Linked DNA regions of Granulosicoccus antarcticus IMCC3135. The protein of the gene in region 3 interacts with the protein of the main gene of each other region in a pairwise test. Links are inferred from orthologs where the notes say so. Each region holds a gene or a part of one and is shown on either strand. Other genes may lie near its edges. The genes, in order: rplL, dnaN and dnaE.

Region 1 (3,730 bases), 3.5 Mb from region 3 along the record:
TTGGTAGGTGGCTCGCCAGGACGCATCATGCGATAGATTTCTACCTGAGCTTCCAACTGAGTGCGCGTTGGATCGATGCGCAATGTGTTGGAAATAAACGGTCCTCGATCAAGGTCGTTTACATACAGGACTTCAATCTTCTTGATACCAGCGTCATGAATCTGCTCAACAAGTTCTGCAGTCAGCTCAGCATTGGCTTCAGCCAGCAATTCGCCAGTTTCAGGATCGACGATGTCGTGGAAGAGGATCTTGCCCACCAGGTAGTCAGCCGGAATCTCCAGCTTCTTGATGTTGGCTTGCTCCAGTACACGAACGTGTCTGGCTGAAATCGGACGTCCGGTTTCAACAACCACTTCTTTACCAGCTTTGATATCAAACGCTGCGGTTTCACCACGCAGGCGCTCAGGCACCAGTTCCATCTCGATTTTGGTCTTCGAGAGAGAAATCTTGTGCGTTTCAAAGAAATTTTCCAGAATGTCGCTAGTCTCATAACCCAACGCACGCAAAACAATCGTGGCTGGCAGCTTTCGGCGACGGTCAATTCGGGCAAAAACGCAGTCTTTCGGATCGAATTCGAAATCCAACCAGGAACCACGATAAGGAATGATTCGCGCACTGAACAACAATTTGCCCGATGAATGCGTCTTGCCGCGATCGTGGTCAAAAAACACACCAGGTGATCGATGCAACTGAGAAACGATTACGCGTTCAGTACCATTGATAATGAAAGTTCCATTACCTGTCATGAGTGGCAATTCACCCATGAATACTTCCTGCTCCTTGATGTCTTTGACGACTTTACTGCTGGCAGGAGCGGTCTTGTCATAAATGATCAGACGCGCGAGCACTCGAAGTGGTGCCGCGAAAGTCAAACCACGAATTTTACATTCCCGCTCGTCAAAAGCAGGTTTGCCCAGTCGATAGCTGACGTAATGCAGCTCGACATTACCAGAATAACTGATAATGGGCATCACACTGTTGAAGGCGCCATGCAGGCCTACTTCAGCACGATTATCCGCGTCTTTATCTTCCTGAAGGAAGTTGCGGTAGGAGTCCAGCTGCGTTTGCAGCAGGTACGGCACCTCAAGGATTGGAGCGCGCTTTCCAAAATCCTTACGGATACGTTTTTTTTCAGTGAACGAAAAGGCCATCAACGTTCCTCGCAGTCTGCAGAGCGCGTGCCGGGCGAGCACGCAAGTTCAAATTTTCCCGCCGGAAGCGGCGGCAGGCCGACAGTCACAATGACTGTCAGCCTGTCGGTGTCACAACCCCGGGACACAAACCCCGGGGAAGTAACGAGGGATACAACGATTACTTGAGCTCGACAGTTGCGCCGGCTTCTTCAAGAACTTTCTTGAGTTCTTCTGCTTCTGCTTTAGGTGCTGCTTCCTTGATAGGAGCTGGAGCACTTTCAACAAGATCTTTCGCTTCTTTCAGACCAAGGCCTGTTGCGCCACGAACTGCTTTGATAACGCCAACCTTGTTCTCGCCGAAGCTTGACAGGATAACGTCAAATTCAGTCTGCTCTTCAGCAGCTGCACCAGCGTCTCCGCCAGCAGCAGGAGCTGCTGCTACAGCAGCAGCTGCAGATACACCAAACTTCTCTTCCATTGCACTGATAAGGTCAACGACCTCCATCACTGACATATTGGAAATGGTTTCCAGCATGTCTTCTTTAGAAACTGCCATCAGTCTTTCTCCGATCGGTTACCGGTATTTGCGGATAACCTGTAAGTCATAGTGAGTGAACCAGACGATCTGGTTCGCATTAAGCTTCTTTGGACAACCGCACAGCTTCCACTGTACGAACGAGCTTGCCCGGAACTTCCTTCAAGGTACGCGCTAGTTTGGTAACCGGCGCTTGCATGACAGCCATCATCAGTGACAGAGCCTCGTCCCGAGTCGGGAGGTTGGCCAGTTTGTTGATATCGCCAGCTTCGATCGTTTCTCCGCCTACTGCACCAACCGTAATGACAAGCTTGTCATTAGTTTTGGCAAAGTCGCGAAACAGACGTGCCGCTGAACCTGGATCCTCTTTTGAGAAAGCCAGCATCAACGGACCGCTGAGGCGATCGTTCATACACTCGAATTCAGTCCCCTTGACTGCCAAACGTGCCAGGGAATTCTTGACGACTCGCACATACACACCACTTTCACGTGCAGAAGCACGTAAAGCAGTCAGTTGCGAGACGCTAAGTCCCCGGTACTCGGCAGCAACTGCCGACAAAGCCGAATTCGCAACATCTGCGACTTCAGCTACGACGGCTTGCTTCTCTGCATAAGTCAGAGCCATAGAGCACCTTTAGTTAAACGGCTTTTCAACCAGTGAAAAACCATGCCTTGCAAGTTGCAAAACGCGCAACTTGCCTACTCGGTTCTGCAAGGTAGTCATACTGAGCTACCCGCGTCCCCATCTGCGCAGGCCATTAAGCCACCGGAACACGATGACACCTGCGGTCTTCGATGAGACAGACCGAGTCATGGCTAGCCATGGCACAACGTCTGCTCACTCAAAGTTCTTTCGTACTACTTATCTACAACTTGGCGACAAAATCGCCGAATATTACAATTGCAGACTCCTGCGAGTTACGCAGAAGTCTGCCTTGGTCTATCTTTCTAGACGTAGCTAGAATGATCGATTGTCAGACCAGGGCCCATGGTAGTGGACACGGTGATTTTACGAACATAGATACCTTTTGCTGCTGAAGGCTTCGCCTTGATCAGGTCAGCAATCAACATACCCAGATTTTGCTCAAGAGCTTGAGGTTCGAAGGTAGCTTTACCCAGTGTGCAGTGGACGATACCGCCCTTGTCTGCACGATAACGAACCTGACCTGCTTTAGCATTGGTAACAGCTTCAGCCACGTTCGGAGTTACCGTACCCACTTTAGGGTTAGGCATCAGACCACGTGGACCAAGAATTGTACCCAGAGCACCAACCACGCGCATGGCATCTGGTGCAGCAATGACGACGTCGAAGTCCATGCTGCCGCCTTTGATTGACTCGGCAAGATCTTCAAAACCAACCAGATCTGCACCGGCTTCACGAGCAGCTTCAGCTTGAGCGCCTTGAGCAAAAACAGCAACGCGTACTGTTTTTCCTGTGCCATTTGGCAACACACTGGAACCACGCACAACCTGGTCAGATTTACGTGGATCAACACCCAGGTTCACTGCAACGTCTACAGATTCTGCAAACTTGACAGTGGATAGTTCTTTCAGCAGTGAGAACGCATCAATAACGTTGTATTGCTTTTCTGCGTCAACCTTTTCACGGATTGCCTTTGCTCTCTTTCCCAATTTGGCCATCTTATACGCCCTCCACTTCCAGACCCATGCTGCGCGCGGTGCCAGCGATGGTACGAACGGCAGCATCCATGTCAGATGCAGTCAGATCAGGTTTTTTGGTTGTTGCAATTTCTTCGAGCTGTGCACGAGAAACCTTGCCAACTTTGTCAGTGTTCGGACGACCACTGCCCTTGGGCAGGCCGGCAGACTTGAGCAACAGTACAGCTGCTGGCGGTGTTTTTGTGATGTATGTAAAACTACGATCACTATAAACAGTAATAACAACAGGAATTGGAAGACCGGCTTCCATGCTCTGCGTAGAGGCGTTGAACGCCTTGCAGAATTCCATGATGTTCACGCCGTGCTGACCCAATGCAGGTCCTACTGGAGGACTTGGGTTTGCTTTCCCGGCAGGTACTTGCAGCTTGATATAAGCCGTGAC
Region 2 (3,616 bases), 5.4 Mb from region 3 along the record:
TGCCATCGAACCGCCTGAGCTTGAGATGCGTGTAGCCATCCTGAACAGCAAGGCCGAACAACGCGGTGTAATACTCCCCTCAGAAGTCAGCTTCTTCATTGCCAAACGGATCCGCAGCAATGTGCGCGAATTGGAAGGAGCACTGAAACGCGTCATAGCAAATTCTCAATTGATAGGCACCCCTATTACACTGGAATTTACTCGAGAAGCCCTCGCAGACCTTCTGGCCGTGCAAGCCAAGACTGTCAGCATAGAAAACATTCAGAAAACGGTTGCCGAGTACTACAACATCCGTCTCGCTGACCTGTCTGGCAAAAGCCGCTCACGCTCCGTTGCGCGCCCTCGGCAGCTAGCCATGGCCCTGGCCAAGGAACTGACCAGCAAAAGCCTCCCAGAGATTGGTAAGGTCTTTGGCGGCAGAGATCATACGACGGTCCTGCATGCGTGTCGCAAGATCGTCGAACTGAAAGAGTCCGATGACAACATCCGCGAAGACTACAGCAACCTTCTAAGGACTCTGTCCAACTAAGTTACCTTCCCTTTCAGGATGACTCATCTTCGGGTATAACCCTGTGGATAAGTTATCAACAAAGTGTGCATTGAATGAACTCTCATATTTATCCACAATTCATGCACAGGAAGGAAGCCTGAAGTCAGAGTAGTTATACAGACCAAAATAAACGTCCAAGTTATTGATTTAATAAGTAAAAAACGGGTTATCCACAGACTTAGCCGTCAGTAATAGTAGTAATAATAACCACACAATACAAACACACCTTTTTCTATCAGCCATGAAATTCAGTGCACAACGCGAAACTTTGCTGACGCCTCTGCAGCATGTAGTAGGCGCAGTTGAACGCAGACAGACCTCTCCCATACTCGGAAATGTCTTGATGACGGCCGATGATGGCTATCTGACGCTCACAGCAACCGACTCCGAAATTGAAATGCAAGCCAGAGTGGAAATGCATATCGATCAACCAGGGTCGACAACGGTACCTGCAAGAAAACTGTTGGAAATTTGCAAACATCTACCCGATTCAGCCAGGGTCGACTTTATCGCCACCGGTGACAAAGTCATTTTCAAGTCGGGCAGAAGCAAATTCACATTGGCAACACTTCCAGCTGAAGAATTTCCAACTGTTGATGCGTTAAACGAACCTCAACAAGTCATATTGACCGCTGACGTACTTTTGCAATGCATCAAGAACACAGCTTTTTCAATGGCCCAACAAGATGTCCGTTTTTACTTGAATGGCATGCTTCTGGAAATTGGTGCAGATCGTCTTTCTTGTGTTGCCACTGATGGTCATCGTCTTGCCTATTCACAATGCGCAACCAATGCCGAACCAGAAACTCCTGTCAGAGCAATCATTCCCAGAAAAAGCGTTGGTGAATTACAGCGGCTCCTGGGAAGTGTTGAATCTACTGACACCGTCACCTTGTTAGTCACCTCCCAACATCTGCAGATTCAGGTAGGTGGAGTCAGACTGACAACCAAATTGATTGATGGACGTTTTCCTGACTACAACCGCGTCATACCCATTGACGGAAACAAGGAATTACTCATTGATTGCCAAACGCTCAAGCAATCACTGACGCGAGCTTCAGTGTTATCCAATGAAAAATATCGAGGTGTCAGAATTGCTCTTCAAACCGGTACTTTGACAATCTCCAGTAACAACCCTGATCAAGAAGAAGCCATCGATGAGTTGGAAGTTGATTACACCGGTGATTCAGCTGAAATAGGTTTCAATGTCACTTACTTGCTCGACGTACTGAATTCACTTGAAACCGTCAATGCAAGAATTCTGATCAAGGATGGAAACAGTAGTGCTTTGATCACCCCGGAAACCACTAGCGACAGCAAGTACGTTGTCATGCCGATGCGTTTGTGATTCTCACAAAGCTGGAAGTATCCAGCTTCCGAAATGTTGTAAATCTATCCCTGGAACCGCATCCCCGTCTCAATCTGATTACGGGTGATAACGGAGCTGGTAAAAGCTCGATTCTGGAAGCGATTCAATGCCTGTCTACCGGGCATTCTTTCAGAACTCGAAAGGCCCGCGAATTAATCAGCCGGCAATCACAGTCATTCACTTTGACTGCACTCTTCAAAGATCCCAACACTGCTCGTGAACATCGTTGCGGTTTGCAACGAATGCGCGATGGTTCTGTGGAACTTCGTCTGGATTTCGAAGAAGTTGGCAGTATGTCTGGCGTAACCAGACTTTTACCCGTAAAAGCCTTAACACCAGACAGTCATAAGCTCATTCAAGAAGGTCCTCATGAGCGACGTCAATTCCTGGATTGGGGAGTGTTCCACATGGAACATTCGTTTTTTGACATCTGGAAGCAATTCAAACGGTCACTATCTCAACGGAATCAACTTTTACGTGATTCCGGATCTATAAATGAATTGCGCACCTGGGACGGACTATTTGTCGAGTCTGCAGAGCAGTTAAACAAACTACGCGCCGTTTACGTTGAACAATTAGCCATTGCACTTCAAAAACGAATGACTGATATCAATGCAAGGTTCCACGTGGAACTTCAGTATCGATCAGGTTGGTCAGATGAACACAAACTCGCAGATTTGCTGATTCGCAACCTTGATTACCACCGGCGAATGAAAACCACCACTGACGGACCGCATAGAGCCGAGCTGAGTCTGCTTGTTGATGGGGTGCCAGCGAAACAAGTGCTTTCCAGAGGTCAACAGAAGGTGTTGGTCTATTTACTGCATCTGTCCCAGCTAGACTTACTTGCAAACATCAACGCTCGACAAGCCGTGGTTCTCTGTGATGATCTGACTTCAGAGTTGGACAAAGAGCACTCAACCGAACTGATTCGTCAGTTATTGGATCTGGACGGTCAGGTGTTCGTTTCGGCTGTTGATTTGGAGGTTTTACGAGACTATGAACACACTGAGTTTCGTATAGAGCACGGAGGGCTTAAAAAGTAGTATAATTAGTAGGTTACGCTAAGCAGACTGAACGAATGAGCGATTCTCCCAGCTACGACTCCAGCAACATCAAGGTTCTCAAAGGACTCGATGCAGTACGCAAGCGTCCCGGGATGTACATTGGAGACACAGACGACGGTACCGGTTTACACCATATGGTGTTTGAGGTCGTCGACAACTCCATTGATGAGGCTCTTGCAGGACACTGCAGTGCCATCAACGTCACTATCCATACCGACGAATCCGTTAGTGTTTCAGATGACGGTCGCGGTATACCGGTAGATATTCACAAAGAAGAAGGCCGTTCCGCCGCAGAAGTCATCATGACTGTGCTGCACGCCGGCGGTAAATTCGACGATAACTCCTACAAGGTTTCCGGCGGATTGCATGGCGTAGGCATTTCAGTCGTCAACGCACTCAGCGAATGGTTGAAACTGACTATTCATCGCGATGGGTTCATTCATACCCAGGAATACAGCGATAGTAAGCCAGTGTCAGACCTTCAACAGGGCGAAGCCACTGAACTTACCGGTTCGAAGATTCATTTCAAACCCAGCGCCGATACGTTTACCAACATTCACTTCGAATACGAAATTTTGCGCAAACGACTGCGTGAATTGTCGTTCTTGAATCGTGGTGTTCGCATAATCC
Region 3 (4,921 bases):
GATGGGAGTCTTGAGACCTGCCATGACGAACAGATTGCGTGCAATCGCCTCGCTCTGGCCCCGCTCCTCAGCACCGATACCCGGATAAGCACCTGGCGTATCGATAAAAGTGATGACCGGCAGTGAGAAACGCTCGGCCAGCTCCATCAGGCGTTTGGCCTTGCGGTAGCCTTCGGGCCGTGGCATGCCGAAGTTGCGATGAATCTTTTCCTTGGTGTCCCGGCCCTTCTCATGACCGATGACCACGACAGGCTTACCATTGAGCCTGGCGGTGCCACCAATGATGGCGTAGTCATCGGCGTAGAGCCGATCACCGTGCAGCTCGTCAAAGTCCGTGAAGACATTGTCGATGTAGAAGCGCGTGTAGGGGCGCTGCGGGTGCCGAGCCAGCTGGGCTATCTGCCAGGAGCTTAATTTGGAGAAAATGCTGCCAGTCAGCGAGTCACACTTCTTTTTGAGAGTGTCGACTTCCTCGCTGATGTTGATATGCGCCTCGTCGGTTGCAAACTGCAACTCGCGAATCTTAGCCTCCAATTCGGCAATTGGCTGCTCAAAGTCAAGAAAATTGGGGTTCATGGAGTAAGCGACAGCGCCTTTGGCATTCAGTGGGTACTAGTGTACTGGATAGTGGAGATTGTTGAAATTCAAACAGTTCCGTTAATCGCAAAGTGCGACCGTTGACCGGCGATTACGACACTCAATACAGTAGTTCAACATTACCCTCACCGGTTAGTCGACCTAACTGGTCGATCAATTCCAGCTGTGGGGTCACCGCCCAGCGATTACCAGCCCGAATGCGGGCTTGCGCCTGATCGTTCTGGTAGCTGAACCATACTGGAATTGTTCCGCTCTTGTAATTCGACAGCGTACTGATCATCTCGTCCAGCGCACCGGGCTGGCAGTTCTGACCATTGAGACGAATCAGTAACTGACGTGCAAATCGTCCTCGGGCACTCGCCATATCGTATATTTCGCGCGCCTTTATCTTGAAACCACCGTTGAATTCGTCCGGACTTATATCGCCATCGACGATCAACACCTCATCCTTGACGATCAGATGGCCACTACTGTCTATCTGTTCGCCCCGCATGGTTACCTCGATCCGTGCAGTCCCATCGTCCAGAGTGACAAACAGCATGCGCCCATGATGCCCATCACGCTGTCGCACTCCCATGACCAGCCCCGCGGCAACCACCGGCACGCCTCGTGGTCGGAAAGAAGGACCAGAATCGGCACTGTTAGCCTTGCCGCAGACCACCTTCAGCCTGCCGTGAGTGAAATTACCCAGCTCGGCCAGATACTCATTGATCGGATGGCCACTCAGATACAGACCCAGCGTATCTTTTTCGGCCCGCAGACGTTCGCGATCACTCCAGTCAGGCAACGTGAGCATCAGCTCCGGCTCATCGGCTTCTACCGGCTCACCCAGGCCGAACATATCGTTCTGACCGGCGGCCTTGTTCTTGTGAAACTGATCCGCACCGCGCAATGCGCTGGCCAGATGCGCCCACAAGCTGGCCCGGTTGGGGCCCAGCACATCGACAGCTCCGGCCTTGACCAAGGCTTCAAGCACCCGCTTGTTCACGGTGCCAGGCGCAGCTCTGCGACACAGGTCATCCAGAGAATCAAAAACACCGTTCTGATCACGCGCCTCCAGCACATTGGCCAGTGCCGCCTCACCGACGCCCTTGATAGCGCCCAGGCCATACAGCACGGTTTTCTCGTCTACCACTGAAAAACGCACCGATGAACGATTGATATCCGGTGGCAGTACGGTCAGCCCCATGACATTACATTCATCGATCAGACCGACCACCTTTTCGGTGTTGTCCATATCAGCCGACATAACAGCCGACATGAAAGCGGCCGGATGATGACATTTCAGCCAGGCGGTCTGATAGGACAACAAGGCATAGGCGGCCGAGTGCGACTTGTTGAAGCCGTAACCGGCGAATTTTTCCACCAGGTCGAAGATATTGCCCGCCAGCCCAGGGTCGATGTCATTGCCGGTACAACCATCCAGAAAGACCTGGCGCTGCTTGGCCATCTCTTCTGCCTTCTTCTTACCCATGGCACGACGCAGGATATCCGCGGTGCCGAGCGAGAACTTGGCCATGACCTGAGCGATACCCATGACCTGTTCCTGATACAGGATGACCCCGTAGGTCGGCTCCAGTATGGGTTTCAGGATTTCCAGCTGATAATCTTCATGTGGCCAGGCCACTTTCTTGCGGCCATGCTTCCGGTCGATAAAGTCATCAACCATGCCCGACTGCAAAGGCCCCGGTCGATACAGGGCCACCAATGCGATGATGTCCTCAAAACTATCTGGACGCAGGCGTTCAATCAGGCGCTTCATACCCGCGGATTCAAGCTGGAACACCGCCGTTGTCTGCGCATCCTGCAGCAGCTTGTAGGTGGGTGCATCATCCAGCGGCAAGGCCAGCAGATTCAGCGGTTCATCACGATGCCGATCAATCTCCTTGACCGCATTATCGATAATGGTCAGGGTACGCAGACCCAGAAAGTCGAATTTGACCAGTCCGACATCTTCTGCGTCATCCTTGTCAAATTGCGTCACCAGGCTCGAACCGTCAGGCTCGCAGTACAACGGTGCAAAGTCGGTCAGCGAGGTGGGTGCGATAACCACACCCCCGGCATGTTTGCCGCAGTTACGCGACAGGCCTTCAAGCGACAGGGCCATATCCAGCAAGGCGGTGACTTCTTCGTCTTCCTTGTAGGCCCGGGCCAGATCCTCAGACTCGGCCATAGCCTTGGTCAGCGTCATGCCAACCTCAAAAGGCACCATCTTGGAGATGCCATCGACAAAACCGTAAGGGTGGCTCATGACACGACCCACGTCACGCACCACCGCCTTGGCAGCCATGGTGCCGTAGGTGATGATCTGCGAGACTCGGTGAGAACCGTATTTCTGGGACACGTACTGAATGACGCGATCGCGCCCATCCATACAGAAATCGATATCGAAATCCGGCATCGATACCCGCTCAGGATTCAAGAAGCGCTCGAACAGCAGGTCATAGGCCAGTGGATCCAGATCGGTGATCGTCAGAACGTAGGCCACCAGGGAGCCGGCACCTGAACCACGACCCGGACCGACAGGAATATCGTTATCGCGTGACCACTTGATGAAGTCCGCAACAATCAGGAAGTAGCCGGGGAATCCCATACCGGCGATAACGTCCAGTTCACGCTTGAGCCGCGCATCATACGGGATGCGAATCTCGGCAAAATCCGGTCGACTGGTGTCATAGAGTTGCTTGAGGCGCGTTTCCAGGCCTTCTTCTGCCGAGGCATAGAAGAACTCGGTTTCGGTCATGCCCTCAGGGATCGGGAAGTCGGGTAGAACCGGAGTACCCAGCTTCAGGGTCAGATTGCAGCGCTTGGCAATCTCCACGGAGTTTTCCAGCGCGATCGGAATATCGGCGAACAGTTCATGCATCTGCTCTGCAGACTTGAGGTATTGCTCTTCGGTCACCAGTTTCGGCCGACGCGTATCCGCCAGTACATATCCGGTCTGAATACAGAGCCGTGTTTCGTGCGCACTGAAATCACCGGCTTTCAGAAAGCGGACATCATTGGTGGCCACCACAGGTATATCGGCCTTGACGGCGATATCGCAGGCACCCACGATGTACTGCTCTTCAAATTCCTTACCGGTGCGGCACAGCTCCAGGTAATAGCGATCGCCGAAAACTGTTTGCCAACGGGTAGCCAGTTCCAGAGCTTCGTCAGCGTGGCCACGTTTCAACGCCTGTCCGATATCACCCTCTACACCACCTGATAGTACGATCAAGCCTTCGTTCGCCTCGAAGATCCATTCCAGGTCGACGATCGGTGAGCCACTGCTCTGCCCTTCCTGATAACCGCGCGATACCAGATTGGTCAGATTGCGATAGCCATCGGCATCCTGCACCAACAGGATGACACGGGATATCTCGTCATCGGGCAGTGCGCCACGCACCCCCATGTCGACCCCGGCAATCGGCTTTACACCAGCCGCCAGAGCGGCCCGGTAATATTTCACCAGAGAAAACATATTGCAGCGATCAGTTACCGCTGCCGCCGGCATGCTCTGCTTTACCTGTTTGGCCAGCGGTTTGATGCGTACGGTGCTGTCAACCAGCGAGAATTCAGTGTGAATGCTCAGATGTACGAAGGCAGGCGCTGCCGGTGATAGCTCGGCAAGCTCGACAATGGCCGTATCCACGTTCTCGTCCGTCATGGAGCGGGTACCACCTGGGTTTGACTGGCTGCCCGCTGCAGAGCTTCGCGAACAGGTTTGAAGGAGCGCCTATGCAGAGGCGTGACACCATGCTCGATCAGAGCCTGGCGATGCTGGGCAGTCGGATAACCCTTGTGGCCGGCAAACCCATAGTTCGGGTACTGCTCATGTAACTCCATCATCATGTGATCGCGCATGACCTTGGCAATGATGGAGGCGGCGCTGATGGACTGTACTCGCTGGTCACCCTTGACGATCGCCTGTGAGGGACAGTCAACTGTCGGACAGCGATTACCGTCGATCAGTGCCAGATTGGGCCGGACACCAAGTCCCTCCACGGCACGTGACATGGCCAGCATGCTGGCATGCAGAATATTGATGGTATCTATTTCCTCGACACTGGCTTCAGCAATGCAGAACGCCAGTGCATCACGGCGGATAATAACGTCCAGACGCTCCCGAGTGGCCTCGTTGAGCAGTTTGGAATCCAGCAGACCTTCAATGGGCTTGTGCGGATCAAGTATGACCGCTGCAGCCACCACGGGGCCTGCCAATGGACCGCGGCCAACTTCGTCGACACCGGCTATCAAAAAGGGCTGTATTTGCATCTGCCAAGGATACTGCCTCAGCGTCAATCTCCCAAGCCCTGATCGACAAAAATAAGCTCTCCGACTG

What was found.
Region 1: the proteins of dnaE (region 3) and rplL interact in binary tests that used the Escherichia coli proteins (3 or more experiments, as listed by UniProt). The link is inferred for Granulosicoccus antarcticus IMCC3135 from one-to-one orthologs.
Region 2: the proteins of dnaE (region 3) and dnaN interact in binary tests that used the Escherichia coli proteins (3 or more experiments, as listed by UniProt). The link is inferred for Granulosicoccus antarcticus IMCC3135 from one-to-one orthologs.

Annotation. Positions count from the first base shown.
Region 1 is NZ_CP018632.1:1,910,968-1,914,697, reverse strand. What follows is about bases 1-2,958. They hold rplL (50S ribosomal protein L7/L12), read right to left. Parts: upstream 1,690-2,958; coding sequence 1,312-1,689; downstream 1-1,311. Other genes in these bases: rplA (50S ribosomal protein L1), read right to left, coding at 2,617-2,958; rplJ (50S ribosomal protein L10), read right to left, coding at 1,769-2,293; rpoB (DNA-directed RNA polymerase subunit beta), read right to left, coding at 1-1,151. Also shown: more of rplA, read right to left, coding at 2,959-3,309; rplK (50S ribosomal protein L11), read right to left, coding at 3,311-3,730. UniProt on the Escherichia coli protein: The binding site for several of the GTPase factors involved in protein synthesis (IF-2, EF-Tu, EF-G and RF3). Is thus essential for accurate translation.
Region 2 is NZ_CP018632.1:1,165-4,780, forward strand. Bases 1-2,844 are described here. They hold dnaN (DNA polymerase III subunit beta), read left to right. Parts: upstream 1-791; coding sequence 792-1,898; downstream 1,899-2,844. Other genes in these bases: dnaA (chromosomal replication initiator protein DnaA), read left to right, coding at 1-529; recF (DNA replication/repair protein RecF), read left to right, coding at 1,895-2,844. In the rest of the region: more of recF, read left to right, coding at 2,845-2,965; gyrB (DNA topoisomerase (ATP-hydrolyzing) subunit B), read left to right, coding at 3,001-3,616. UniProt on the Escherichia coli protein: Confers DNA tethering and processivity to DNA polymerases and other proteins. Acts as a clamp, forming a ring around DNA (a reaction catalyzed by the clamp-loading complex) which diffuses in an ATP-independent manner freely and bidirectionally along dsDNA.
Region 3 is NZ_CP018632.1:5,429,958-5,434,878, forward strand. Bases 498-4,646 are described here. They hold dnaE (DNA polymerase III subunit alpha), read right to left. Parts: upstream 4,247-4,646; coding sequence 698-4,246; downstream 498-697. Other genes in these bases: IMCC3135_RS23520 (acetyl-CoA carboxylase carboxyltransferase subunit alpha), read right to left, coding at 498-576; rnhB (ribonuclease HII), read right to left, coding at 4,243-4,646. Outside these bases: more of IMCC3135_RS23520, read right to left, coding at 1-497; more of rnhB, read right to left, coding at 4,647-4,854; IMCC3135_RS23535 (lipocalin family protein), read right to left, coding at 4,878-4,921. UniProt on the Escherichia coli protein: DNA polymerase III is a complex, multichain enzyme responsible for most of the replicative synthesis in bacteria. This DNA polymerase also exhibits 3' to 5' exonuclease activity. The alpha chain is the DNA polymerase catalytic subunit.